Regions from separate parts of the Streptomyces sp. NPDC012769 genome, predicted to be linked through region 2. Evidence: riboswitches for the same ligand, from Rfam matches in the RefSeq annotation. Region 2 holds a riboswitch; the other holds the start of a gene.

Region 1 (14,188 bases), on a different contig from region 2:
GACGATCCCGAGGAGAAGGCCGCCCTGCTCGACCGGCAGGTCGCCCACTTCCAGCCGGAGGGCGGCACCGCCCCGGTGCGCGCGGGCGAGGCCCCCTTCGGGCGGTTGCTGCCCGGCATCCGCGTGCTGCGCCTGGAGGTGACCGACGTACGGGCCAAGTTCAAGTACGCGGGCAACAAGCCGCGGGACGTCCAGGACCGGGTGGCCGCCCACCTCGCCGACCGCGCCGGCCCCGGCGACGCGGCAGCCCTGTCCCACCAGTCCCGCCGCCGCACCACGGCCCCGAACGTGGACCGTCCAGTCCTCTAGACCGTCACCGCCTCCGCCTCCGTCCCCGTCACGGCCTCCGTCTCGCGCCTGCGTTCCGCCGCCGTGCGGGTCTCGGCGAGGGCGAGCCCCGCGACGGCGACGAGCAGGAGCAGGGTGCCGGCGAGGGTCGTCGCGGTGAGGGTCTCGCCGAGGAGGGCGACCGCGACGACCGCCGCGCTCACCGGCTCCAGGAGCATGATCACCGAGACGGTCGCGGCGCGGACCACGGCCGCCCCGGCGAAGTACAGGGCGTAGGCGAGCGCGGTCGGGACGGCGGCCACGTAGACGAGCAGGACGAGCAGCCGCGCCGGGGCGTCGGTGTGCGGCAGGAGCCCTTCGATCGCGGCGATCGGCAGCAGGCCGACCGCTCCGACGGCGAAGGACCAGGTGGTGGTGGACAGCGCGTCCGCGCCGCCGCCGTCGCGGCCGAGCCATCGGGTGAGCAGGGTGATCGCCGCGTATCCGGCGGCGGACACCACCGCGAGGACGATGCCGAACGGCCGGACGTCGGCGCCTCCGCCGCCGAGGACGAGGACCCCCAGCCCGGCGAGCGCCCCGGCGACGGCGGCGGCTCCGCCGGCTCCGATCCGCTCGCCCATGAGCACCCGGGCGCCGACCGCGATGAGCACGGGTCCGGCGCCGAGGGTGACGACGGTGCCGACCGCGAGACCGGTGGCCTCGACCGCGGCGAAGTAGGTGCTCTGGAAGACGGTCAGGCCGATCCCCGTACCGAGGATGCGGACGAGCCGCCGCCGACGCGGCTCGGCTGTCGCGGCGGTCGCGGCGGGCGTGGCGGTCCGTGACCCCCGGCGCAGCGCGAGCACGCCCAGGAGCAGGGCGAGCCCGCCGACGCAGCGCCAGAAGGAGAGGGCGAGGGGGCCCATGCCGCTGGCCCGGAAGACCAGGGACGCGGCGGCGCCGGCCGTGCCCCAGGCGATTCCGGCGACGATCAGGTAGGTGAGGCTCCGCCCGGTGGACAGGGCGGAACCAGGAGTGTTCGACACGTGTGTTCTCCGCGTGAAGACGGGATGGGTGGTCGCTTCGCTCCGGCGCGGGCGGGCAGCGACGAACCGCTCGGGGGCCCTGTGCGGGCCGCCGAGTCCGGTCTTCGTCAGCGGAAGGTGCCGCCCGCGCTAGGCGGCGGGAGGCGGAAGAACGGTCGAGTGCATGATCGTCACCCTACGAGGTGGTCCGTCGGCCCGACAACCCGGCCTCCTCCGACACCGGCGACGAGCCGCTCCCGGCGGCCCCGCCGTCCGCCGGACCGCCGGCCGGGCCGTCGGCGGACCCACCCGCCGAGCCGTCGTCCGAGCCGGCTGCCGCCGCGCCGGCCACCGTCGCGGCCACCGATCCGCCCACCGACCCGGCGACCGGCTCGTCCCCCGTCGCCTTGGGGGTCGAGGACTGGGCGATGAAGGCGCCGACGAGGACCACGGCGCCGCCGATGATCTGCGGCGCGGCAAGGTGCTCGCCGAGCAGCACCCAGGCGAGCACGGTCGCGATGACCGCCTCCAGGCAGGCCACGACACCCGCGACCTGCGGGGAGAGCCGGCGCACCGAGACGACACCGGTGACGTACGCGAGGACGGTGGCGATCAGGACGATCCAGCCGAGCAGCAGCCAGGCGGGGGCGGCGGTGCCGTCGAGGTCGGCGTGGCCGGCGAGGACGGACCAGTCCATGCCCCACGGGCGGGCGACGACGGTGAGCACGAGGGCGCCGACGAGGAGGCCGTACGCGATGACGCCGAGCGGGTCGACGGGTTCGGCCTCGGTGCTGCCCTGGTCGGACAGGACGAAGTAGCCGACCTGGCAGCAGGCGGCGCCGAGCGCGAGGAGCAGGCCGAGCAGGTCGAAGCTCAGCCCGGACCAGACCTGGACGACACAGGCGAGGCCGCCGACGGCGAGGACGACACCGAGGGCGGCGGCGCGGGTCACCGGCCGGCGCTGGACGAATCGGACCCAGCCGAGGACCAGGGCGGGGGCGAGATATTCGATGAGCAGGGCGACGCCGACCGGGATCCGGGAGATGGAGGCGAAATAACAGGCCTGGACGCCCGCGACGGCGAGCAGTCCGAAGCCGGCGAGCAGGGCGGGCTTGCGGCGCACCAGGTCGCGGTGGCGCCAGGCCAAGGGCAGCATGACGAGCGCGGCGCCGGCCACCCTGAGCCACACCACGTGCAGCGGGTCGAGTCCCGCCTCGATGAGCGGCTTGGCCGCGACACCTGAACCACCGAATGCGAAGGCCGAGGCCAGGGCGAGTCCCAGGCCGGCGCTTCTCCCCTGAGACGCGTGCATCGGGCCATCATGACAGGAGCCGGTCAGGAGCGTGAACCCCGTGACACCTGTTGAGACGGCTCCCCGATCCGGGCCGCGAGAGCGGCCCCGTCGACCCCGGCCCGGCGCAGCACCTCGGCGGCCCGGTTGTCCGGATCGGCGGCGAGTGCCGCCAGCAGATCGAGGCCCCGGGCCCGGCGGTCGCCCCGCCGCGCGGCCCGCTCGAAGGCGCCCGCGAGGGCGGCGGCGGCCGCGGGCGACCAGTCGGCGCCGTCATTCCCGGCCGCACCCCGCAGCACGGGCAGGGCGGAGCCGGTGTCCTCGACGGAGCGCTGCCAGCGCAGCCCGTAGCCGATGGAGCGCTGGACGAGATAGCCGAGGATCCGGGCCAGCCGGTGGTCGTCCTCGAAGGCCGCGGCGGCCTCGGCGTCGGTCTCGACGAGGGAGTGCAGGAGGTGCGCGGTGTCGATCTGCCGGTCGCCGTCACGCAGGGCCCGGCGCCGGGCGCCCGCCACCACCGCCATGAGCTCCGGCGTCAGGACGTTCTCGAGTTCCGCTCCGCGTGCCGCGGGCGATGGCCGCGGCGCCCGGGGGGCGAGGGCGTGCGCGGACGACCGTACGGGACGGGGCGACCGGACAGGCAGGGGCGAGGAGGCGGGACGGGTCGACGAGGCGGGATCGCGCGGGGCGGAGGCCGGAGGGACGGAAGGCTGCACCCTTCCACCTCATCAGCCCGTGAGCGCGCGAACATCCCCGGCGAGGAGCATGTGCGCATCCCACCGGAGTCGGGTACGGGCGAGCGGTTCCTCCTCCTTGCGGATGAGATCGTGCGACATCGCCTCCCGGGGCGCGCGCCGCCTTGATCTGCGCCCCGTTCGCAACCACAGGCCCGCCCCGCATCGTCCTTCAGGCATGTTCTGGATGGTGGCCCTGCTCGCGCTCGACGGGCGGCAGTACGTCTACCGCGTGTACGCACCGCGGGAGGCGCTGCCGGCCGATCTGTTCTGGGCCGCCTTCCACTGCCACGACGAGAGCGGCGGACCGCGCGCCTCCGACTGGTTCGACTCCGCGCAGATCTGGTGGATCGACGGAGAGACCGCAGAACTGACGGTTCATCAGTATTGAATGTTCACGGCCCTGCGGCTACGTTCCGCGACACCGAAGGCCCGACTGGTACGCGTGAAGGGGTGGTCCCATGGCCGAAGTCAGCGCGGAGGCACGGATCGAGGCACCGGCCGAGAAGGTGTGGGCGCGGCTCACCGACTTCGGCTCGTACGGGGAGTGGAACGCCACCCACACGAACTTCCCGAACGGCGGCCCGGCCGACCTGGAGACCGGTGCCACCTTCGCGGAGAACATGAAGCTCATGGGCTTCCCCGCCGAGGTGACCTGGACGGTGGAGGAGCTGGAGACCGCCCGGGTGTTCGCGATCCGGGGCAAGGGACCGATGGGTGTGGTCGTCGGCACGCGCTATTCGCTCACCCCCGACGGCGCCGCCACCACCGTACGGATCGACGGGGAGTTCACGGGTGCGGCCGTCTCCCTGATGGCGGGCAAGCTCAGGGACTCGGCGACGGCGGCGCTGACCGAGTCGCTGCGCAAGCTCGCCGGCCTGGTCTCCTGACGGCCGCGCTCCGTACGGCGAGGGGCCCCGCGGCGGATCGCCGCGGGGCCCTCGTCTCGCGCCTTCCCTTCCGGGACCGGAACCGCTCAGTGCTCGTCGGCCAGGATCAGATACAGCTTCTTGCGGGCCTCGGTGATGACCTCGACGGCCTTCTGCCGCTGCTCGGCGCTGCCGGTCTTCCAGACCTGGCCGAACGCCTCCATCAGACCGAAGCCGGCCTGCCGGACCTCGTTGAGGGCCTCCCAGTCGACGCCGCGTCCGGCTTCCTCCCACGGGGCCTCGGGCCCCGCCTCGGCCTCCGCGCGCCCGGCGTCGGTGAGCGTGAACAGCTTCTTGCCCCCCTCGCTCTCGCTGACGATCAGCCCTTCGTCCTCCAGCAGCTGGAGGGTCGGGTAGACCGAACCGGGGCTGGGCTTCCAGGCGCCGCCGCTGCGCTCGCCGATCTCCTGGATCATCTCGTAGCCGTGCATCGGACGGTCCTTCAGCAGGGTCAGGATCGAGGCGCGCACATCGCCGCGCCGGGCCCGTCCGCGGCCTCCGCCGCGCCCGCCCCGGCCGCCGAAGCCGCCGCCCCAGGGTCCGCCGCCGAAAGGCCCCGGCCCGAAGGGGCCGAAGGCGGCGCGCCGCCCCTCGAAGTCACCGCGAGGGCCGGGCCCGCAGTACCCACGACCGGGTCCGTGCTGGTGCTCGTGTCCATGTGTACGCATCGCAACGCTCCTTCCATCGGGATTCATCGTTGAACTGTCGCGATGCTTCAACGATATATCGGAACACTTCGTTCGGCAACACTCCGAACCCCCGACCGGCGGCCCCCGGACCGCACCCGACCGGTCCAGCTCTCCCGAATTGGCCTTGGCCTGCGGTTTTCCGCATCCGGTACGTTCCGGCTCATGCGGATTCGAATCGTCGACGCCTTCACCGACCGGCCCTTCTCCGGCAACCCGGCCGGAGTCCTGCTCCTCGACTCCTTCCCGGACGACGACTGGCTCCGGAAGGTGGCCGCCGAGGTCAACCTCTCGGAGACCGCCTTCGCCCACCCCCTGCCGCCGGGCGGCGAGGCGGACTGGGCGCTGCGCTGGTTCACGCCCACCACCGAGGTCGACATGTGCGGCCACGCCACCCTCGCCACCGCGCACGTCCTGCGCGGCGAGGGCAGGGCGACCGGCACCGTCCGCTTCGCCGCCCGCTGCGGCGTGCTGCTCGCGACGGCCGAGCCGGACGGCACCATCACCCTGGACTTCCCGACGTCCTCGCTGACCCCGGTCCCGGTCCCCGACGGCCTGGCGAAGGCCCTGGGCGCCGAGCCGGTCGCCGTCCACGACACCGCCGCCCACATCGGCGACCTGATCGTCGAGCTCGAGGACGAGACGACGGTGCGGAACCTGAGTCCGGACTTCGCGGCCCTGAAGGTCCTCTCCGAGCGGGGCGTGATCGCGACCGCCCGCGCGGACCGTCCCGAGGGCGACTACCAGTTCGTGTCGCGCGGCTTCTTCCCCGCCGTGGGCGTCGACGAGGACCCGGTCACCGGCAGCGCCCACACCGCCCTCGCCCCCTACTGGGCCCCGCGCTTCGGCCGCGACGAGCTGACCGGCTTCCAGGGCGGCGCCCGCACCGGCATCGTCCGCACCCGGCTGCGGGGCGAGCGCACCCACCTCAACGGCCACGCGGTCACCGTCATCGACGGCGAGCTGCACGCCTGACCCCACCGCCACCCGGCCGGCCACCCGGCCCGCGACACGACGAAGGGGCGTACGGCCGATGCCGTACGCCCCTTCGTCGTCCGCTCACGTCGTCCTCCGCTCACGGGGTGGGCAGCCAGCCCACCTTCCCGGCGAGCAGCCCGTAACCGACGAAGGCCACGATGTCGAGCAGCGCGTGCGCGACCACCAGCGGCCCGACCCGCCCCCAGCGCCGGTACAGCCACACGAACACCACGCCCATGACCATGTTGCCGACGAAGCCGCCGATGCCCTGGTAGAGGTGGTAGGAGCCGCGCAGCACCGAACTCGCCGCGAGCGAGGCCGTCGGGGACCAGCCCAGGCCGTCGAGCCTGCGCAGCAGGTAGCCGACGACGATCACCTCCTCCACGACGGAGTTCTGCATCGCCGAGAGGATCAGGACCGGATACTTCCACCACACCTCCGGCAGCGACTCGGGCACCACCGTGAGGTTGAAACCGGCCGCCCGCGCCCCCAGGTAGAAGGCCAGGCCCGCGCTGCCGATCCCGGCCGCCACCAGCGCCCCGCGCCCCAGGTCCGGCCACGGCCGGGTGCGGTCGAAGCCGATCGCGCGCAGCCCGCGCGCCCCGGCACCCTCCCGCAGCAGCAGATGGGCGACCAGGACGACCGGCACCAGCGCGGTGGCGATGCCGAAGAGCTGCCAGGCGAGGTCCAGCCAGGGCCGCCCGGGCGCGTAGGAGCCGTTGAGCGTGGCCGCCTGCTCCTTCAGCGCCCCCGGCCTGGTCAGCGCGCCGACGAAGCTGATGAGCGAGGAGACCGCGCTGGCGCCGAGGGACAGCGCGAGCACCAGCAGCGTCTCGGAGCGCAGGGTCGTGCGCGGCAGCCCGTCAGGTGGCGGGGAAGCGTCCCTCACTCGTTGCTCCGACACCACACCTGTCTCCCATTCCCCATCGCTTGCCGGGTACGGGAACCCTACCTACACGGTGCCGTCCACCCCCACCGGCCAGGTGTGCACCGGCTCCCCGGTGAGCATCAGTTCGCGGTAGCGGCGCGTGGTGGCCGCGAGGGCCTCCGGCCGGTCGAGGCCGGACTCCAGGGCCTGGTGGAAGGTGTCGGCCTGCCAGGAGGCGCCGTTCACCCGCCGCCGGCAGCGCTCCTCGATCACCCCCAGGTAGAAGTCGCGGTCGCGCCGCTCGACGTGCCAGGCGTCGAGCCCGGACGCGGCCAGCGGGAGCAGTTCGTCCAGGACGAGCTTGACCGCCGGCACGGTCCCGACCCCTCCGGAGCGGCCCGGCCGCGGCCAGCGCAGCTCCGCCTCGATGCCGTGGCGGCACGCGGTGTCGAAGTTGTGGTCGGCGTCCTCGAAGGCCATCCGCTTCCAGATCGGCCGGGACTCCTCGGCGAGGGCCCGCACCAGCCCGTAGTAGAAGACGGCGTTGGCGATGACGTCGGTGACCGTCGGCCCGGCCGGCAGCACCCGGTTCTCCACCCTGAGGTGCGGGACGCCGTCGACCCAGCCGTACACCGGACGGTTCCAGCGGTAGACGGTGCCGTTGTGCAGGACCAGTTCCTGCAGCCTGGGCACCCCGCCCTCGTCCAGGACCCGCAGCGGGTCCTCGTCCTCGCAGATCGGCAGCAGGGCCGGGAAGTAGCGCAGGTTCTCCTCGAACAGGTCGTAGACCGAGTCGACCCACCGCTCGCCGAACCAGGTGCGCGGGCGCACCCCCTGCGCCTGGAGCTCGGGCGGCCGGGTGTCGGTGGCCTGGAGGAAGAGCGGCGGCCGGGACTCGCGCCACAGCTCCCGGCCGAAGAGGAAGGGCGCGTTGGCGCCGACCGCTATCTGGACGCCGGCGATCGCCTGCGCCGCGTTCCACACCGCGGCGAAGCGGGGCGGGGTCACCTGGAGGTGCAGCTGCACCGACGTGCAGGCGGCCTCGGGCACGATCGAGGCCGAGGTGCAGTGCAGCCGCTCCACGCCGTGGATGTCGAGAGTGAAGTCCTCGCCCCGGACGGCGAGGATCTGGTCGTTGAGGAGCGTGTAGCGGTCGGCGACGGAGAGGTTGGCCAGGACCGCGTCGTCCTGGGTGAGGGTCGGCAGTATGCCGATCATCACGACTCCGGCGCCGACTTCCCTGGCCTTGCGGTCGGCGTATCCGAGTCCGGTACGGAGTTCCTCGGCGAGCCGGTCGAATACATGGCCGTCGAGCCGGTGCGGAGCGATGTTCACTTCCAGATTGAACATTCCGAGTTCCGTCTGGAAATCGGGACTGGCGATACGGTCGAGCACCGGTGTGTTCAGCATCCGGGGGCGGCCGTCCTCGCCCGCGAGATTGAGCTCGATCTCCAGACCCATGAGATTGCGGGGCCGGTCGAACCGCTTCTCCGCGAGCAGCCGCGCGAGGGCGGCGAGGCATTGCTGGAGCTTTCTGCGGTAGCGCTGACGGTCGGACGGGCCGAACCCGTCGGCCACGACCTTCTCCCCCATCGAAGCGTCCCTCCCGAGTGGGCAGCCGCCACGACGGCCGCGAGCGTCACGGACGATGATGCCCCGACCCGCTGATCCATAACGCCTGCGGGGCGGACGGTTTGGCGGATAGTCTGGAGCGGGATCTCCGGAGGCAGTCCCTCAGGGCATATGGCAATGGACATATACCAAAGTCATATTGTCCCGGGAGGTGGGGTCGGGATTCGGCCGACCGGTCCGGCGGGGAAAGTGCAGGCAGACGATCCACCGGACGCAGGCATTCCACCGAATCACCCTGGGAATACGACCGAATGACGCCTTGTCAGGAATATCGGCGACCTCTAGCGGAAACACTGTGTGAACACGTGTCGTATAAACTCCGCGCACGAGGCAGAGTGTTGGCGCCCGGCCATGGGACCCATGGCCCCCCTCTCTGACCCCGTCGCTGACAGCGCCGTCGTACCTGCCCACGCTTCACCGTGTCTCCTGAGTGAGAGGCGACCCACTATGCTCCGACCCTCCCCGGCCCCCGCGCCGGCCCTCCGCAGTGTCCTCGCGGCCCTCGGATCGCCCTCGGCGGTCCGCGAGCCCCGAACCCCGGCCCTGCGGGCCGCGCAGGGACCGCTGAGCCCCGAACTGCCCCTGCCCGTCCACCTGCTGGGCGTGCCCGGCGCCACCGGAGCCGCCGGCGCGACAGGGCAGCAGCCACCCAGGACCGTGCTGGCCGGCTGGCGCTTCCTGATCAGGAACGGGGACCGGGCGATCGCCGCCGCCGACACCATGCTCACCCCCGACGGGTGGTCCTTCTCCCACTTCTTCGAGGGGCCCTACGTCACGGCCACCGAGCGGGCCCTGATCCAGGCCGAGGCGCTCGTCACTCCGTACCAGCCCCGGTTGCTGTCCGTACCGCAGCTGTACATGCTGACGCTGTGGCTGCACACCGACACCGAGGCGGACGGCGCCACCACCGAACCCGGCCCGGACGACCTCCTGGTGCCGCTCGCCCCCGCGCCGCCCGGCATCGCCGCCAACCGCCCCTACCGGGTCGCCGACCTCCTGCCCGTCATCGGACTGCGTCTCGCGCCGCCGCCCCTGCTGGGCTCCGCGGCGCCCGCCTGATCCACCGCACGCGCACCCGCGCCCCGGGACCACCGGTCCCGGGGCGCACTGCTGTCCGAGGAGGCTCCCGTTCGGACTAGCCCACTGGGACCACCCCGAACCCCCCGAAGAGAGGGGGTGGTTGACCTGAACCGCCCCTGCGGGTGATGCGTCTTCCCCGGAGAGGACGAGCTGCCGCGAAATCCCTGCGGAACGCCGTCCTTGGGGCAAGACTGGGACCGGAACCGAACCGACCTACGGGGGCGGCCATGCCTACGAAGAGCCGCAGGACATCCACCACGACGCAGCGAAAGAACCCACCCATGTGCCAGCACCAGCCCGCCTGTCCCACCGCCGACTCCGCCGACCGGGAGGCCGCCCGACGCGTGGCGCACCACCCGGAACAGGGTTGGAGCCTGCTGTGCAACGGAGTCCTGATCTTCGAGGACACCGGTGAGCTGCTGCCGGACGGGCGGATCATCGCCCCGCACCGCCCGCTGACCGCGGCGCGGGTGACGACGGCGGCCTGAGAAAAGCCCGAGGGCCGGCCCGGAGGATCCTCCGGGCCAGCCCTCGACTCATGTTCCGTCGTCGTCGCTCAGCCGTCGTCGGTCAGTCGTCGTGGCTCAGTTGTCGTACTCGTCCAGCGGAGGGCAGGAGCAGACCAGGTTGCGGTCGCCGAAGGCCCCGTCGATCCGGCGGACCGGCGGCCAGTACTTGTCGGCGGTCGAGACGCCGGCCGGGAAGACCGCCTCCTCGCGGGTGTACGGGTGGTTCCACTCGCCGCCGAGCGCGGCCGCGGTGTGCGGGGCGTTGCGCAGCGGGTTGTCCTCGGCCGGCCACTCGCCGGAGCCGACCTTCTCGATCTCGGCCCGGATCGCGATCATCGTGTCGCAGAAGCGGTCGATCTCGGTGAGGTCCTCGGACTCGGTGGGCTCGATCATCAGCGTGCCGGCCACCGGGAACGACATCGTCGGCGCGTGGAAGCCGTAGTCGATCAGTCGCTTGGCGATGTCGTCGACGCTGACGCCGGTCGCCTTGGACAGCGGGCGCAGGTCGACGATGCACTCGTGGGCGACCAGACCGGCCGGGCCCGTGTACAGCACCGGGTAGTGCGGCTCCAGTCGCTTGGCGATGTAGTTCGCCGCGAGGACGGCCACCTGCGTGGCGCGCTTGAGGCCCTCGCCGCCCATCAGGCGCACGTACGACCAGGAGATCGGCAGGATGCCCGCGGAGCCCCACGGGGCGGCCGAGATCGGGCCGACGCCGGTCTCCGGGCCCGCACTGGGCTGGAGCGGGTGGTTCGGAAGGTACGGGGCGAGGTGCTCGCGCACCGCGACCGGGCCGACGCCGGGGCCGCCGCCACCGTGCGGGATGCAGAAGGTCTTGTGCAGGTTCAGGTGCGAGACGTCGCCGCCGAAGTGGCCCGGCTTGGCGAGGCCGACCAGGGCGTTGAGGTTGGCGCCGTCGACGTACACCTGGCCGCCGGCCTCGTGCACCAGGCCGCAGATCTCGGAGACGTGCTCCTCGAACACGCCGTGCGTGGACGGGTAGGTGATCATCAGCACGGACAGCTCGTCGCGGTACTGCTCGATCTTGGCCCGCAGGTCCTCGACGTCGACCTCGCCGTCGTCGGCGGTCTTGACGACGACGACCTTCATGCCGGCCATCACGGCGGAGGCGGCGTTGGTGCCGTGCGCGGAGGACGGGATGAGGCAGACGGTGCGCTGGTCGTCACCATTGGCCCGGTGGTACGCGCGGACCGCGAGCAGACCGGCGAGCTCGCCCTGGGAGCCGGCGTTCGGCTGGAGGGAGACCTTGTCGTAGCCGGTGACCTCGGCCAGGCGCTCCTCCAGCTCGGTGATGAGCGTGAGGTAGCCCTGCGCCTGCTCGACCGGCGCGAACGGGTGGATCTGACCGAACTCGGGCCAGGTCACCGGCTCCATCTCGGTGGTCGCGTTCAGCTTCATCGTGCACGAGCCGAGCGGGATCATGCCGCGGTCGAGCGCGTAGTCGCGGTCGGCCAGCTTGCGCAGGTAGCGCAGCATCGAGGTCTCGGAGCGGTGCGCGTGGAAGACCGGGTGGGTCAGGTACGTGTCGGTGCGCAGCGCGTCGACGGGCAGCGCGTCCTCGGTGACCGCGTCCAGGGCCTCGATGTCGGCGGTGACGCCGAAGGCGGTCCAGACGGCGGCGACCTGGGTGCGGGTGGTGGTCTCGTCGCAGGAGACCGAGACGTGGTCGGCGTCGACGCGGTACAAGTTCACACCGCCCTCGCGGGCGGCGGCGACGACGGCGTCGGCGCGGCCCGGGACACGGGCGGTGAGGGTGTCGAAGAAGGCGCCCTGGGTGAGCTCCACGCCTCCGGCGCGCAGACCGGCGGCGAGGATCGCGGCGTAGCGGTGGGTGCGCTGCGCGATCTGCTTCAGGCCGTCCGGGCCGTGGTAGACGGCGTACATGCCGGCCATGACGGCGAGGAGCACCTGCGCTGTACAGATGTTGCTGGTGGCCTTCTCGCGACGGATGTGCTGCTCGCGGGTCTGCAGGGCCAGGCGGTAGGCCTTGTTGCCGTCGGCGTCGACGGAGACTCCGACGAGGCGGCCGGGCAGGGAGCGGGCGTGCTTGTCCTGGACGGCCATGTAGCCGGCGTGCGGGCCGCCGAAGCCCATCGGGACACCGAAGCGCTGGGTGGTGCCGACCGCGATGTCCGCGCCCAGCGAGCCGGGCGAGGCGAGCAGGGTGAGCGCGAGCAGGTCGGCGGCGACGGTGACGATCGCGCCGAGCTCGTGGGCCTGGTCGATGACCGGCTTGATGTCGCGGATCGCACCGGAGGCGCCCGGGTACTGGATGAGCACGCCGAAGACACCGCGCTCGGCGACCTCGGCCGGGATGCCGGCGGACAGGTCGGCGACGACGACCTCGACACCGGTCGGCTCGGCGCGGGTCTCGATGACGGCGATGGTCTGCGGCAGGGCGTCGGCGTCGATGAGGAAGACACCGTTCTTGACCTTGCCGACCCGGCGGGACAGCGCCATGGCCTCGGCGGCGGCGGTGCTCTCGTCGAGCAGCGAGGCGCCGGAGGTGGGCAGGCCGGTCAGGTCGGCGACCACGGTCTGGAAGTTGAGCAGCGCCTCCAGGCGGCCCTGCGAGATCTCCGGCTGGTACGGGGTGTAGGCGGTGTACCAGGCCGGGTTCTCCATCACGTTGCGGAGGATCACCGGCGGGGTGAAGGTGCCGTAGTAGCCGAGGCCGATCATCGGCGCCAGGACCTGGTTGCGGTCGGCCAGGGCGCGCAGCTCGGCCAGGACCTCGGCCTCGGTGCGGGCGGCCGGCAGGCCCAGGGCCTCGGCGTTCTTGATGACGTCCGGAACGGCCGCGGCGGTGAGCTCGTCCAGGGAGCCGTAACCGACCTGGGCGAGCATCTTGGCCCGCGCCTCGGCGTCGGGTCCGATGTGCCGCTGCTCGAAGGGGATGCCCTGCTCGAGCTCGGCGAGCGGGGTGCGGTTGGCGGTCATGTGCGGGGGCCTCCTGGTCGTCACGACCTGCGAGGGGCACCACGGCGCGGGTGCCCGGACGGCCTCCCCCTCTGTCATCCAAACCTGAGAGCTTCACCGGCCCGCCTGACGGAGGACCGGCTTTCACCGTCGGTGAGAGCGGATGCCGTCGACGCCCGCCCTGCTTTCCAGAGTGACCTCGTCCGCGCGGTACAGGGGCCTGAGAGATTCCGGGGAGGATTTGCTCCTTCGGCGCCTCCGAAAGGATTCTCCGGAGGACTCTCCCGCGCGGGGTCGACAGCCACAGCCAGCCTACCAGCGCCGTTCCGTCTCCCATCGCTCAAGTGGCCGACATCCCAGATGTGCACTTTCGTAGGGGTGTAGCGCAGTTGCGACCCGTTGGAGGGACCGTGCAGACCGATATCGATCCGCGCAGCCTGATCGGCCGCAAGGCCTACGACCGGAACGGGCACAAGATCGGCACCGTCGACGAGGTGTACCTGGACGACGCCACCGGAGTCCCCGAATGGGCCGCCGTCCGCACCGGCCTCTTCAGCCGCGACGCCTTCGTCCCCCTGGAGCCGAGCGAGCTGGTGGGCGAGGCCCTCCACATCCCGTACGAGCGCTCCCTCATCAAGGACGCCCCCGACTTCGGCGTCGGCCGTCACCTCTCGCCCGAACAGGAACTCCAGCTCTACCGCCACTACAGCCTCGCACTGCCTCCCGCGCCCCAGGACACCCCGGACCGCGACTTCGGCCGTCTGGCGGGCCAGGAGGAGGCCTGACGGCCGCCGGACCGGCACCGGGCGACCGGGCCACCGGCCGCGCGGGTGCCTGACGGCCGCCGGACCGGCACCGGGCGACCGGGCCACCGGCCGCGCGGGCCGCCGCCGGGGCCGTGAGGTCAGGCCGCCGCTCCCGTAGCCCCTCCCGGGACCAGCGGCAACGGGTCCGCGGGCTCGAGCTCCGGGTCGTCGACCGGAAACGTCCGCACCCGACCGGGCGCCGAGCCCGGCTCCTCGAAACGGACGGTGACCCGCCCGACGCCGCTGCCCTGCACCCACCCGTGCCCGTGGACGGCGTGCCGCACGTCGTGCCCGGCGGCCCAGCGCCGCTCCGCGGTCTCCGTGGCCGTCGCGGGCGCGGCCGGCACCGCGGCGGCCACCGCCTCGGAAGCCGTCGCCGGATCCCGCGACTCCCCCGGCTCCCCCGCCTCCCGCGCCGCCTGGGCCAGCTCCGCCTGCTCCGC
Region 2 (14,188 bases):
TTCGACGTGTTGGTGGATACCAGGCTCATCAGTGCACCCGCACCCTCGGATCGATGACGCTGTACATGAGATCGACCAGCAGGTTGATCAGGACGTACACCATCGCGATGAACATGATGAAGCCGACGAGCACCGGGTAGTCGCGGGCGTCGATGGCGGTACGGATGAAGGAGCCGATGCCGCCGAAGGAGAAGACGGACTCGGTGAGGACGGCGCCGGACAGCAGGCTTCCGGTGAGCAGGCCGACGGCGGTCACCACGGGCAGCAGCGCGTTGCGCAGGATGTGGCGGCCGCGGACGACCCGGCGCTCCAGGCCCTTGGACTCGGCGGTGCGGACGTAGTCCTCGCCGAGGACCTCCAGGACGCTGGCGCGGGTCATGCGCACGATGACGGCGAGCGGGATGGAGGCGAGGGCGATCGCGGGCAGCACCAGGTGCATGATCGCGTCCCAGCTGGCGTCGAGCTCGCCGGTGAGCACGCCGTCGAGGACGGCGAAGCCGGTCACGCTGGTGGCGTCCAGGCCGGTGGACTGGCGGCCGAAGCTGGGGAAGATGCCGAGCTGGACGGCGAAGACGCCCTTGAGGAGCAGGGCGAGGAAGAAGACCGGGATGCAGATGCCGATCAGCGAGCCGGAGACCGAGGCCACGTCGAGCCAGCCGCCGCGCTTGCGGGCGGCGAGGTAGCCCATCGGGATGCCGAGGACGACGGCGATGAGCATGGCGGCGATGCTGAGTTCCACCGTGGCGGGGAAGCGCAGCACGAATTCGTCCCAGACCGGCTGTCCGGTCTGCACGGAGGTGCCGAGGTCGAGTTCGAAGAGCCGCTTGAGGAAGCGTCCGTACTGGACGTAGAGCGGCTGGTCGAGTCCCAGCGCCCGGTTGATGCGCGCCACGTCGGCTTCGGTCGCCCGCTCGCCCAGGATCGCTGAGGCGGGTCCGCCGGGCAGTCGGTTCAGCCAGACGAAGAGCAGAACCGACAGGCCGAGCAGGGTGGGTATCAGCTGGAGAAGTCGTCGTACGACGAGTCGCAACACCCCGCGTGCCCCTTTCTTGCGTACGAGAGTCGGATGCGGGTCCGCCCGGCCACGTGTCGTGCCTACGTGGCCGGGCGGACCGCTTGCGGTGTGTTACTTGAAGGAGACCTCGGCGAAGTTCTCCTGCGTCAGCGGGGAGACCTTCGGCGGGTTGACGTTCTTGCCGAACGCGATGGCCGGCGGCGAGGAGGTCAGCGGGAGACCGGGCAGGTACTCCATGATGGCCTCGTTGGCGGCCTTGTAGAGGTCGGTGCGCTTGGACGGGTCGCCCTGGAGCGAGCCGGCCTTCACCGCGTTGAAGACCTTGTCGTCCTTGAAGCCCCACTGCTTGTCGGGCTCGGCGAACCAGGTGCCGATGAAGTTGTAGCCGTCGTTGAAGTCACCGGTCCAGCCGAGCATGTGCAGGGCGCAGGAGCCGGCCTCGACCGCGTCCAGGTAGTCCGGGTTCCACTTCAGCGGCTTCGGGGTGACCTTGATGCCGGCCTTCTCCAGGTCGGCCTTGATCAGCTCGAAGATGTCCTGCGGCGCCGGCATGTACGGGCGGGTGACCTCGGTCGGGTAGCACATCTCGATCGAGAGGTTGCTGGCACCGGCGGCGGCGAGGAGCTGCTTGGACTTGGCCGTGTCGAAGGGGTACTTCTTCACGTTCTCGGAGTAGCCGGCGACGGTGTGCGGCATGAACTGGGTCGCGACCTTGCCGCCCTCGGGCAGCTGGGTCTTGACGATGTTCTCGCGGTCGACGGCGTGCGCGATGGCCTGGCGGACCTCGGGCTTCTGCAGCGCCGGGTTCTTGGTCTGCGTCATGCCGAGGTAGAGCAGGTTGAAGACGTCACGGGTCGGCACCTGGGCGCCCGCGGCCTCCAGCGTCTTGATGTCGGCGGGAGCGACCAGGTCGTAGCCGTCGATGTCACCGGCCTGCAGCGCCTGACGGCGGCCGTCCTCGGTGTCGATCGTGCGGATGACCAGGTTCTTCACCTTGGCCTTGTCGCCCCAGTAGTCGTCGAAGCGGGTCAGGGAGACTTCCTTGTTGCCCTTGTTCCACTTCGCGATCTTGTACGGGCCGGTGCCGGCGACCGTGCCGGCCTCCTGGCTGTACTTGGGGTACGTGATGGCGTCGCCCTTGGCGGTCGCCTCCTGCTTCTCGTACTCCTTGATGGCCTTCGGCGAGTGGATCGCGAGGGCCTGGAGCGAGAAGCCGCCGGGCAGGTTGGCGGAGGGCTTGAGGACCTCGATGACCGCCGTGTTCTCGTCCTTGGCCGTGCAGGACTTGTAGTTCGGCGCGGGGGCTTCCTTGTCCTCGTTCTTCGCGAAGCCACCCATGATGTCCTGCCAATAGGTGGAGATCGCGCTGGACTGGTAGGTGCCCTTCCAGTTGAACCAGTGGTCGTAGTTCGCGCAGACCGCGGCGGCGTTGAACGCCTCGCCGTCGTGGAACTTCACGCCCTTGCGCAGGTTGAACGTCCAGACCGTGCCCTGGGGGTTGCTCGACCAGGTCTCGGCGAGCCCGCCGACGAGCTTGCTGCCTCCGGACTCGTGCTCAAGGAGCGCTTCGAAGGCCTGACGCGTGACCCGGAAGGTCTCGCCGTCGGCCGCGAGGGACGGGTCGAGGGAGGCAGGGTCACCGGGGGCGCCGAAGACGAAGGTGTCCTTCGCCCCGTCCTTGTCCCCGTCCTTGCCCCGCTCGCTCGCGCAGCCAGTGGCGATGAGGCCGACCGTGAGGGTCGCCGTCAAAGCCCGGGCCGCCCGGGACTTGAATATTCGCATGGGTCCACCCCTGGGTCGCCATGTGTGGTCTTGACCGGCCGAACGCTACTGGCGAGTGACGCGGCAGAGAACAGTCCGCATAGCGGTGATACCAACCTGAGACCCGGACAGTTGCCAAAACGGTCCGATGCGGGACATCGCAGCGCGCCCGCCGGGAAGCGGAGGCAAAACCTCTGTTTGGCAAGGGATTTCGGCGACGTTTCCGCGGGGCGTCCCCGGGTGGCGCGGGTGTTTCAGCGGTGTTGCGCGGGCGGGTAGCCGTATCCCGGCTGGTGAGACGGGGCGGCGTGGGCCTCGCGGTCGTAGAACGGGCGGGCGTGGGCGCCCAGCCACATCGCGACCGGGTCGTACGCGTCGGACATCGTCACCGTGGAGACCGGCAGGCCGTCCGGGACGGCGGCGACCGTCTGGTGCATCATCGCGCGGACCGCCTCGACGGAGGCCGGCGAGGAGTCGTACAGGTCGAGGCCGATGGCGAGGTACGGGGAGCCGAGCGCGGGCTGCACCCAGGCGCGGCGCAGCGAGCGGACGGCGGGGGTGCGGTGGGCGTTCTGGGTGAGCAGGGCGTAGAACTGCGGGATCTCCAGGGCGGGCTCGGAGAGCCGCAGCGGGCCGGCGGGCATCCGGTCCAGGCCGGTGGCGATGCGGCGCAGGTCGGCCCAGGGGATGCCGACGCCGCCGCCGGGGGCGTGCGGGTTCAGCCAGATGCCCCAGCGGTCGGGGTAGAGGGCGCGGGCGATCTCCAGGCCGGTGACGAGCTCGTGGGCGCGGTTCCAGCCGGAGGCGGCGAGCTCCTGGGCGGAGGTGACACAGGGGGCGTAGCCGTAGCCGTCGACCTCCATGTTGCCGTACTGGGCGTCGGGGGATCCGGGGGCGCCGTGCCAGAGCAGCATCCAGACCTCGGAGCCGGCGAGGGCGTGCAGCAGCTGCTCGTACGCGTCGTGGCGTCCGGGTGCCACCTGGCGCAGCATGTGCTCGACCTGTCCGGTCGCAGCGGTGCCTGACGCGCTCACCCTGGGTCCCGCCCCTCTTGTCGTACGGCTCGGTTGCTCGTTGCTCGGTTCTGAATCAGTTCAGCTTAAACAGGGGGACCGTCACACGGCGGCGCGCTGGAAGAAGGGGCGCACCTTGTCCAGCATCCAGTCGGCGACGGGGTCCTGGGCCACGTCGAGCAGGATGAGGTTGACCGGCCAGGCGACCTCGACCCGGCCGAGGGCGCGGCCGAGGGCGTCGAGCGGGGCGGTGCGGTCGGCGTCGGGGTGGAGGAGCTGGACGCCGACGAAGAGGGCGGGTTCGGTGCCCTCGACGCTGGCGAGGGCGCGGCGGGCGGTGGCGACCGTGCCGACGGCCTCGAACTCGGCGGAGGCGGCGGCGAGGAAGTCGACCGGGTCGTCCTGCCAGTCGGGCTCGAAGAGGCGGACGCGGCCGCCGCTGGCGGGGCCGTCGAGCGGGGTGCGGCCGGTCCGGCAGAGCTCGGCGACGGCGGGCGGGGGCAGCGGGACGCCGACGGTGCCGCCGGGGTTCACGGCGATGCCGAGCTGCGGGGGCAGGCCGCGGGCGAAGTCGCGGGCGGGGGCGACGGTGAACGACATGTGCTCGCCGACGCAGGCGAGGAACTGTTCGTGGGAGCTGAAGACGGGTACGTAGGCAAAGCCGCCGATCTCCAGGGTGGGCAGGTCGAGGTCGGGGCTGTCGGGGCCGCCGCCGTTGGGCAGGGGCACCCAGACGGGGCTGCGGCCGAGGACCTCGACGAGCCGGCCTCCGGCGGCGGGGTTGCCGAGCGAGGCGGCCAGTACTTCCTCGAGCTCATTGCCCGGCCACGTCACGTCCACGGTTCTCGTCGTCCCCTTCCGGCCCTTCCGGCACCTGCTGCGGTCGGCCTGATCCGCCGGACAGGCCATACGCACCTTAATGGCGGCACGCCGCCCCTGTGACCCAGAAGGACGCCGGGAGGGCGGGAGTGGTTCACGCCACGTCGTGACTCGCCGTGTCGCGGAATCCGATCCTGCGCAGGGCGTCGGCGGCGTCCCGGTCGAGCAGGGTGACCGAGGCGCAGCCGGGCGGCAGGGTGCCGCTCTCGGCGGTGCGGACCAGGCGGCCGACGGCGCGGCGGTGCCGGGCGAAGGCGTAGCCGGAGACGCCGCGGCCGCGGGCCCGCTGGCCTGCGCGGGCGGTGTCGGGGTCCACGTCCAGCAGGATCAGGTGCAGGGCGGCGCCGCGCCGCCCGGCCTCGCGAGCGAGCCAGCCGCGCACCCAGGACTGGGTGCCGCAGTCGTGGACGATCACCCCGGCGCCGGAGCGCAGGGCGCGGCGGAGGCCCGCGTAGTGCGCGAGGCGGGCGAGGGGGCGCCAGAGGGCGTACGGCAGGAAGCGGGGCAGCCGGGCCTCCCAGCGCTCGCGGGTGTGCTGGGAGTCGATGGCGCGGCCCTCGGCGGCCCGGTCCATGAGCGTGGACTTGCCGGCTCCGGGCAGCCCGGAGACCACGACGACGTCACCGGCGGCGAAGGTCAGCACCCGGGGGCTGCGGCCGCCGCGCTCGCGCAGGTCGCGCAGCAGCCGGGCCCGGCGCCGGCTCCTGACCCGGTCGCGGGCGCGGGCGCGTGCGGCCGCCCGCTGGACCGGTATGCCCGTGTTCGTCGCGTAGGCGCCGGTGCGCTGGATGGTCATCGTCTGCTCCCCCTGTCGGGCCTGCCGGGACCCTGCCCACGAAGTGTAAAGAAACGGTAATGGGACACAAGCGATTTGCCCGGCGGACCCGCCGTGCAATGATGAGCGCGCCACGCGCTCGCACGAGCGCGCACAACCACATATCGGCCGCTCGAATCCGCGCGGGAGAGTCCCGGTTCGCCAGGCGCAGTCGCGCCGTGCGTCCGGGCGCCGAAGGAGCAAGAACCTCCCTTGAATCTCTCAGGCCCCGTACCGCGTGGATGAGGCAGATCTGAAAAGCGGGCCGCACCTGTCGCGGCCCCACCCAAGGTGCAAGCCGGGGATGCCCTCGGTGAACCTCTCAGGTTCCATGACAGATGGGGAGGATCGTCCTCACCGTCATGCACGTCGTGCCCCGCACGCCTGGGACCCGGGAGCCACCCCATGAGCACTGCCCCCCGTCTGACCGCCCTCGATGCCCTGCATCGTTCGCTGGGCGCGACCATGACCGACTTCGCCGGCTGGGACATGCCGCTGCGCTACGGCAGCGAGCGCGACGAGCACAACGCCGTACGGACCCGGGCGGGCCTCTTCGACCTCTCCCACATGGGCGAGATCACCGTCACCGGCCCGCAGGCCGTGGACCTCCTGGACTACGCGCTGGTCGGCAACATCTCGACGGTGGGCAACGGCCGGGCCCGCTACACGATGATCTGCCGGGAGGACGGCGGGATCCTCGACGACCTGATCGTCTACCGCCTGGGCGAGACGGAGTACATGGTCGTCGCCAACGCCTCCAACGCCCAGGTGGTCCTGGACGCCCTCACCGAGCGCTCCGAGGGCTTCGACGCCGAGGTCCGCGACGACCGTGACGCGTACGCGCTGATCGCCGTGCAGGGCCCGGAGTCCCCCGGCATCCTGAAGTCCCTCACCGACGCCGATCTGGACGGTCTGAAGTACTACGCGGGCCTGCCCGGCACGGTCGCCGGCGTGCCCGCGCTGATCGCCCGGACCGGCTACACCGGCGAGGACGGCTTCGAGCTGTTCCTGAAGCCGGAGCACGCCGAGGGCGTGTGGAAGGCGCTGACCGAGGCGGGCGCGGGAGTCGGCCTGATCCCCTGCGGCCTGTCCTGCCGTGACACGCTCCGCCTGGAGGCGGGCATGCCGCTGTACGGCCACGAGCTGACCACCGCGCTCACCCCCTTCGACGCGGGCCTGGGCCGGGTCGTGAAGTTCGAGAAGACCACCAACGAGGGCCGCTTCGTCGGCCGCGAGGCGCTCGAGAAGGCCGCCGAGCGCGCCGAGACCGCCCCGCCGCGCAAGCTGGTCGGCCTGATCGCCGAGGGCCGCCGGGTCCCGCGCGCCGGCATGTCCGTCGTGGCGAACGGCGAGGTGATCGGCGAGATCACCTCCGGCGCGCCGTCCCCGACCCTGGGCAAGCCGATCGCCATGGCCTACGTGGACGCGGCCTTCGCCGCGCCCGGCACCGAGGGCGTCGGCGTGGACATCCGGGGCACCCACGAGCCGTACGAGGTCGTGGCGCTGCCGTTCTACAAGCGTCAGAAGTGACAGGCGACTGACAGGGATAGGCCAGAAGTGACGTTTCCCTCGTCGATTCGTCTCATTCTGCATCTCACCCCGCAAGACCCACGTTCATCAGCACTCCCCCGATCCAGGAGAATCAGGTCATGAGCAACCCCCAGCAGCTTCGCTACAGCAAGGAGCACGAGTGGCTGTCGGCCGTCGAGGACGGCGTCGCCACGGTCGGCATCACCGAGCACGCGGCGAACGCGCTCGGCGACGTCGTCTTCGTCCAGCTCCCCGCCGTCGGTGACACGGTCACCGCCGGCGAGTCCTGTGGCGAGCTGGAGTCCACGAAGTCCGTCAGCGACCTGTACGCCCCGGTGACCGGCGAGATCGTCGAGGCCAACCAGGACGTCGTCGACGACCCCTCGCTGGTGAACTCCGCCCCGTTCGAGGGTGGCTGGCTGTTCAAGGTGCGCATCGCGGACGAGCCGGAGGACCTGCTCAGCGCCGACGAGTACACCGCCTTCACCGCCGGCTAACCGAGACCCCCCAGGGATCGAAACATGTCGCTTCTGAACACCCCTCTCCACGAGCTGGACCCGGACGTCGCCGCCGCCGTCGACGCCGAGCTCCGCCGCCAGCAGTCCACCCTCGAGATGATCGCCTCGGAGAACTTCGCTCCGGTCGCGGTCATGGAGGCCCAGGGCTCGGTCCTCACCAACAAGTACGCCGAGGGCTACCCGGGCCGCCGCTACTACGGCGGCTGCGAGCACGTCGACGTGGCCGAGCAGATCGCGATCGACCGGATCAAGGAGCTGTTCGGCGCCGAGTACGCCAACGTGCAGCCCCACTCCGGCGCCTCCGCCAACCAGGCCGCCCTCTTCGCGATCGCCCAGCCGGGCGACACGATCCTCGGCCTGGACCTGGCCCACGGCGGCCACCTCACCCACGGCATGCGCCTGAACTTCTCCGGCAAGCAGTTCAACGTGGTCGCCTACCACGTGGACGAGGCCGGTCTGGTCGACATGGCCGAGGTCGAGCGCCTCGCCAAGGAGCACCGCCCCAAGGTGATCATCGCGGGCTGGTCCGCCTACCCGCGTCAGCTGGACTTCGCCGAGTTCCGCCGGATCGCCGACGAGGTCGAGGCCTACCTGTGGGTCGACATGGCCCACTTCGCCGGCCTGGTCGCCGCCGGTCTGCACCCGAACCCGGTCGAGTACGCGGACGTGGTGACCTCCACCACGCACAAGACGCTCGGCGGCCCGCGCGGCGGCATCATCCTGGCGAAGAAGGAGTTCGCGAAGAAGCTGAACTCCTCGGTCTTCCCCGGCTTCCAGGGCGGCCCGCTGGAGCACGTGATCGCGGCCAAGGCCGTCTCCTTCAAGGTCGCGGCCTCGGAGGAGTTCAAGGAGCGCCAGCAGCGCACCCTGGACGGCGCCCGGATCATCGCCGAGCGCCTGGTCCAGGACGACGTCAGGGAGCACGGCGTCTCCGTGCTGTCCGGCGGCACCGACGTGCACCTGCTCCTGGTCGACCTGCGCGACAGCGAGCTGGACGGCCAGCAGGCCGAGGACCGTCTCCACGAGGTCGGCATCACGGTCAACCGGAACGCCGTTCCGAACGACCCGCGCCCGCCGATGGTCACCTCCGGTCTGCGCATCGGCACGCCGGCCCTCGCCACCCGCGGCTTCCAGGCCGAGGACTTCCGCGAGGTCGCCGACATCATCGCCGAGACCCTGAAGCCCGGCTTCGACGCCGCGGCCCTGGGTGCCCGGGTGACCGCTCTGGCCGAGAAGCACCCGCTGTACCCCGGCCTGAAGTAATTTCGTACCCTTTTGTTCTGCGGCCGGTCCTCGGCCGTTGGTACGAAAGCTCCGGGGCACCGCGCACACTGGACAGTGAGCGCGGTGCCCCACCCCCTTTACCGCCCTGCTCGCATTTCCTGCTCGTTCTGCACCACCCCGGCAGACAACGGCGTCGCCCCCACAAGGAGTCCCCCGTGGCCATCTCGGTCTTCGACCTGTTCTCGATCGGCATCGGTCCGTCGAGCTCCCACACGGTGGGCCCGATGCGCGCGGCCCGCATGTTCGCCCGCCGCCTGAAGAACGAGGGCCTGCTGGCCCACACCGCGTCGATACGGGCGGAGCTGTACGGCTCCCTGGGCGCCACCGGCCACGGCCACGGCACGCCGAAGGCGGTCCTGCTCGGCCTGGAGGGCCACTCACCGCGCACGGTGGACGTGGAGAGCGCCGACGACGAGTTCGAGCGGATCAAGCAGAGCGGCCGGATCAACCTGCTCGGGGCGCACGAGATCCCCTTCTCCTTCGACGACGACCTGATCCTGCACCGGCGCAAGGCGCTGCCGTACCACGCCAACGGCATGACGATCTTCGCGTACGACGCCGCGGGCGCCCCGGTCCTGGAGAAGACGTACTACTCGGTCGGCGGCGGCTTCGTCGTGGACGAGGACGCGGTCGCGGGCGAGAACCCGATCATCCCGGACGACACCGTCCTGACGTACCCGTTCCGCACCGGTGACGAGCTGCTCCGCCTCACCAAGGAGACCGGTCTGTCGATCTCCTCGCTGATGCTGGAGAACGAGAAGGCCTGGCGCACCGAGACGGAGATCCGCGAGGGCCTGCTGGAGATCTGGCGGGTCATGCAGGCCTGTGTCTCGCGCGGCATGTCCCGCGAGGGCATCCTGCCCGGCGGCCTCAAGGTCCGCCGCCGCGCCGCGACCTCGGCCCGCAAGCTGCGCTCCGAGGGCGACCCGGCCGCGCACGCGATGGAGTGGATCACCCTCTACGCGATGGCCGTGAACGAGGAGAACGCGGCGGGCGGCCGCGTGGTCACCGCCCCGACGAACGGCGCGGCCGGCATCATCCCCGCCGTCCTGCACTACTACATGAACTTCGCGGCGGGCGGTGCCTCGGAGGAGGAGAAGGAGGACGGCGTGGTCCGCTTCCTCCTCGCCGCCGGCGCGATCGGCATGCTCTTCAAGGAGAACGCCTCCATCTCCGGCGCCGAGGTCGGCTGCCAGGGCGAGGTCGGCTCGGCCTGCTCCATGGCGGCGGGCGCCCTCGCCGAGGTCCTCGGCGGTTCCCCCGAACAGGTCGAGAACGCGGCCGAGATCGGCATGGAGCACAACCTGGGCCTGACCTGCGACCCGGTCGGCGGCCTCGTCCAGATCCCGTGCATCGAGCGCAACGGCATGGCGGCGGTCAAGGCCGTCACCGCGGCGCGGATGTCGATGCGCGGCGACGGCAGCCACATGGTCTCCCTCGACAAGGTCATCAAGACCATGAAGGAGACCGGCGCGGACATGAGCGTGAAGTACAAGGAGACGGCGCGCGGCGGCCTCGCGGTGAACATCATCGAGTGCTGAGGCCGCCGAAGGCGGGCCCGGGGACGATGCGGGCCCGCCCCGGGGTCAGTGCGAGGGGTCGAAGAAGGCGGACGCGCGGGTGAGGGTGGCCGGGTCGGATTCCAGGTCGCCCGCGCGGTGGGCGCGGGCCAGCAGGGCGCCGCGCCACTCCATGCCGAGGTAGTCGGCGGTCCGGCGGAGCATGCCCGTGAGGGGTTCGGTGTCCCGGTCGTCGCCGCGCGCGTAGGCGGTGACGGCCCACAGGTTCTTGCCGCGCATCCGCTCGCGGAACGAGACGTCCGGCAGGGCGATCCAGCGGGCCCAGTAGTCGAGGTACAGCTTCGTGGCCGCGGAGACGCTGTACCAGTGGAGCGGGGACGCGACGACGATGTCGGTGCTCTCCAGCGTCGCGTCCAGCAGCACCTTCTCCGGGCCGGACGGCACCGGTCCGGCCGGCTGCGCGGGGAGCGGCAGGTCGCACAGGTTCAGCCAGCCGCTGGTGGTGTCCGGCGGGAGGCCCTCGGCCGCGTACCGGGCCAGGGTCTCGGTGTTCCCGCCGCTACGGGGGCTGCCGAGGATGAAGGCGAAGCTCCGGCTCCGTACCGGTACGGAGGCGAGGGTGGCGGTCACGGCGTTCCTCACCGCTCGGCGACGAGCCGCAGGTGCTCCTGGGCGTCGCTCAGCAGCCGGTCCGAGTAGTCGATCCGGCCGCCGGTGCCGGCGTAGCGCCGCTTCTGCTCGCCGGAGGTGCGGCGCAGGATGGTGACGCTGTTCTGCATCAGCTTCTGCGACTCGAGCAGGCTCACGACCTCCAGCTCGCCGGGGTGGCGCTGCTGGAACTTGGCGATGTAGCGGCGGACGGCGTCGCCCTCCGGGTAGGTCATCAGGTAGTGCATGACGATGAGCCCGCCGTCGGGGTCGATCAGGTCCCAGAAGTGGTCGAAGAACCACAGGCACTCCCAGGCGTCCACCCACGCGAAGTCGATGGGGGCGAAGTCCTCGGGCAGCTTGTCGAGCGAGTCCTTCAGGTCGGCGTTGACGACGGTCACGCGGTCGTCGAGGCCGAGTTCGGCGAGCACCTCGCGGACCCGGCCGGCCGAGGAGTCGGCGATCGAGAGGTTGTCGACCGCGGCGAGCCGGGGCCGGTAGGGCTCCAGGTGGAGCGAGGGCGTCACGAGCGGCGGCTCGGACAGCAGCCAGGCGTCGTCCAGCTCGCGGCCGGCGTCGAGGTGGGCGCGGGTCTTCGCGGCGAGGGCGAGGGACTCGGCGGCCACCGTCTCCTCGGTCTCGGCGAGCGCGGCGGCGAGGAACGGGGTCGTGTAGCCCATTCCCACCTCGAGTACGCGCCGCGGGCGCAGCAGCTGGACGAGGTTCGCGAGGAGCGGGCCGACGACTTCGGTGCCCATTCCGGGCACGGCGAGCCTGGCCACCGCCGAACGGAACTCTTCACTGTGAATCGAATGAGTCATTTCCATCCCTTGTAAATACGGTGTTCACCGAATCGGAGAGGCCCACTCATCGTTTCCGGCGGAAGGTTGCCGCAACAACGCCCTGCCCTAACATGTATGCGCAGCGCATGATCACGCAGGGGGGCAAATGTTGCAAACAGGTTGTGATAGCACGCCATGTGGGCCAGGTCTGTGCGGGGCGGGGCTCCGGCGCTACGAGAGCGCCGTCGCCACGGGTGGGGTGCCGGCCGATCCGCCCGTCCACTGCGCGACGGAACTCGGTCTGCTGGAGCCCGTCGTGGGGGAACCCGGGCTCCTCGCCCCCGTCACTCCGGCGATCGCCGCAGGTCGGGTTCTGGCTCCGCTGGAGGAGACGCTGGCGGAGGGCAAGCGCCGGCTGGACGCCCTGACCAAGTCCTACGAGACGGCGGAGGCCGTCTTCAACGGGGCCCGGCAGAGCGGTCCGCAGTCCTCCACGGTGCTGCGGGGCGCCGACGAGATCGCCGAGACGATCGACGCGGCGGTGGGGACCGCCAAGGCGGAACTGCTCACCGCCCAGCCGGGCGGCCGCCGGCCTCCGGAGATCCTGGAAACGGTGGTCCGGCGCAATCTGGAACTGCTGGCGAGGGGGGTCCAGCAGCGCACGCTTTATCAGCACGCGGTGTGGAATCACCCGCCGACCGCGGAATACATCAGGACCGTCGCGGAAGCCGGAGGCTGCGTCCGGACCGTGGACGAAATGTTCGACCGCGTCATCATCGTCGATCGCACGGTCGCCTTCATTCCGACGAGTTCCGATTATCCGGACGAGGCACTCGAGGTCCGTGATCCCAGCATCGTCTGGTACCTGGCGAACGTCTTCGAGTACGCGTGGGCCCGCGGCACCCCGGTCGACCCGGCGGTCAACCGAAGACCCGAGACCGTGGTCTCCGAGATCGAGCAGAGCATCGTGCGGTTCCTGGTGGCCGGCCACACCGAGGAGAAGATCGCCCGAGGCCTCGGCATCAGCCGGCGGACCGTGGCCGAGTACATCAGCCGGATCTCCCGGCGCCTCGGCAGCGTCAGCCGGGCACAGCTCGGCTATCTGATCGCCACCAAGGGGCTGCTCGCGGAGGCGGAGTACGAGCGGGTACCGGCTACAGACCCGCGGCCGTCCTGAGGGCTTCGACACGGTCGGTGCGCTCCCAGGTGAAGTCGGGCAGCTCACGGCCGAAGTGGCCGTAGGCGGCGGTGGCGGCGTAGATGGGCCGCTTGAGGTCGAGGTCGCGGATGATCGCGGCCGGGCGGAGGTCGAAGACCTCCTCGATGGCCTGCTCGATCAGCGGCACGGGGGCCTTCTCCGTGCCGAAGGTCTCGACGAAGAGGCCGACGGGCTCGGCCTTGCCGATCGCGTAGGCGACCTGGACCTCGCAGCGGGAGGCGAGGCCGGCGGCGACGACGTTCTTGGCGACCCAGCGCATGGCGTAGGCGGCCGAGCGGTCGACCTTCGAGGGGTCCTTGCCGGAGAACGCGCCGCCGCCGTGCCGGGCCATGCCGCCGTAGGTGTCGATGATGATCTTGCGGCCGGTGAGGCCGGCATCGCCCATCGGGCCGCCGATCTCGAAGCGGCCGGTCGGGTTCACGAGGAGGCGGTAGCCCTCGGTCTCCAGCTTGATGCCGTCCTCGGCGAGCCGGGCGAGGACATGCTCGACGACATGGGTGCGGATGTCGGGCGCGAGCAGCGTGTCCAGGTCGACGTCCGAGGCGTGCTGCGAGGAGACGACCACCGTGTCCAGGCGCACCGGCACATCACCGTCGTACTCGATGGTGACCTGGGTCTTGCCGTCGGGGCGCAGGTAGGGGACGGTGCCGTTCTTGCGGACCTCGGTCAGCCGGCGGGAGAGCCGGTGGGCGAGGTGGATGGGGAGCGGCATGAGCTCCGGGGTCTCGTCGCAGGCGTAGCCGAACATCAGGCCCTGGTCGCCGGCGCCCTGCGCGGCCAGTTCGTCGCCGGTGCCCTCCACCCGGGACTCGTACGCGGTGTCGACGCCCTGCGCGATGTCCGGCGACTGGGCGCCGATGGACACCGACACACCGCAGGAGGCGCCGTCGAAGCCCTTGAGGGACGAGTCGTAGCCGATCTCCAGGACGGCGTCGCGCACCAGCTGGGCGATCGGCGCGTACGCCGTGGTCGACACCTCGCCGGCGATGTGGACCTGCCCGGTGGTGATCAGCGTCTCGACGGCCACCCGGGAGTGCGGGTCCTGGGCGAGCAGCGCGTCCAGGACGGTGTCGCTGATCCGGTCGGCGATCTTGTCGGGATGGCCCTCGGTCACGGACTCCGAGGTGAACAGACGGCGGGACGGCATGGTGTGCTCCGGAAGGGGGCGTCGGGCGGCGGTGACGTCGCGGGCGATGGCCTCGCAG

What was found. A riboswitch is a leader RNA that binds a small molecule or an ion and turns the genes downstream of it on or off. The one in region 2 is predicted to bind glycine.
Region 1: another riboswitch for glycine. It lies ahead of gcvP (aminomethyl-transferring glycine dehydrogenase); the one in region 2 lies ahead of gcvT (glycine cleavage system aminomethyltransferase GcvT).

Annotation. Positions count from the first base shown of each region.
Region 1 is NZ_JBIBCP010000003.1:10,031-24,218, reverse strand. It holds gene ACFY7C_RS15465 (FMN-binding negative transcriptional regulator) at 1-309, shown strand, start outside; gene ACFY7C_RS15460 (DMT family transporter) at 306-1,313, opposite strand; gene ACFY7C_RS15455 (DMT family transporter) at 1,489-2,604, opposite strand; gene ACFY7C_RS15450 (Clp protease N-terminal domain-containing protein) at 2,628-3,227, opposite strand; gene ACFY7C_RS15445 (hypothetical protein) at 3,496-3,708, shown strand; gene ACFY7C_RS15440 (SRPBCC family protein) at 3,779-4,207, shown strand; gene ACFY7C_RS15435 (PadR family transcriptional regulator) at 4,294-4,914, opposite strand; gene ACFY7C_RS15430 (PhzF family phenazine biosynthesis protein) at 5,098-5,907, shown strand; gene ACFY7C_RS15425 (CPBP family intramembrane glutamic endopeptidase) at 6,008-6,799, opposite strand; gene ACFY7C_RS15420 (glutamate--cysteine ligase) at 6,863-8,371, opposite strand; gene ACFY7C_RS15415 (hypothetical protein) at 8,858-9,469, shown strand; gene ACFY7C_RS15410 (DUF5999 family protein) at 9,772-9,978, shown strand; gene gcvP (aminomethyl-transferring glycine dehydrogenase) at 10,075-12,960, opposite strand; glycine riboswitch at 13,138-13,236, opposite strand; gene ACFY7C_RS15400 (PRC-barrel domain-containing protein) at 13,350-13,724, shown strand; gene ACFY7C_RS15395 (DNA polymerase IV) at 13,844-14,188, opposite strand, start outside.
Region 2 is NZ_JBIBCP010000004.1:569,861-584,048, reverse strand. It holds gene ACFY7C_RS23885 (ABC transporter permease) at 1-29, opposite strand, end outside; gene ACFY7C_RS23880 (ABC transporter permease) at 29-1,033, opposite strand; gene ACFY7C_RS23875 (ABC transporter substrate-binding protein) at 1,127-2,797, opposite strand; gene ACFY7C_RS23870 (enhanced serine sensitivity protein SseB C-terminal domain-containing protein) at 3,031-3,810, opposite strand; gene ACFY7C_RS23865 (enhanced serine sensitivity protein SseB) at 3,892-4,629, opposite strand; gene ACFY7C_RS23860 (AAA family ATPase) at 4,763-5,464, opposite strand; glycine riboswitch at 5,617-5,729, shown strand; gene gcvT (glycine cleavage system aminomethyltransferase GcvT) at 5,888-7,012, shown strand; gene gcvH (glycine cleavage system protein GcvH) at 7,132-7,509, shown strand; gene glyA (serine hydroxymethyltransferase) at 7,534-8,793, shown strand; gene ACFY7C_RS23840 (L-serine ammonia-lyase) at 8,970-10,355, shown strand; gene ACFY7C_RS23835 (flavodoxin family protein) at 10,401-10,964, opposite strand; gene ACFY7C_RS23830 (class I SAM-dependent methyltransferase) at 10,973-11,803, opposite strand; gene ACFY7C_RS23825 (LuxR C-terminal-related transcriptional regulator) at 12,081-12,941, shown strand; gene metK (methionine adenosyltransferase) at 12,919-14,130, opposite strand; partial or broken gene ACFY7C_RS23815 (thioesterase II family protein) at 14,182-14,188, opposite strand, start outside.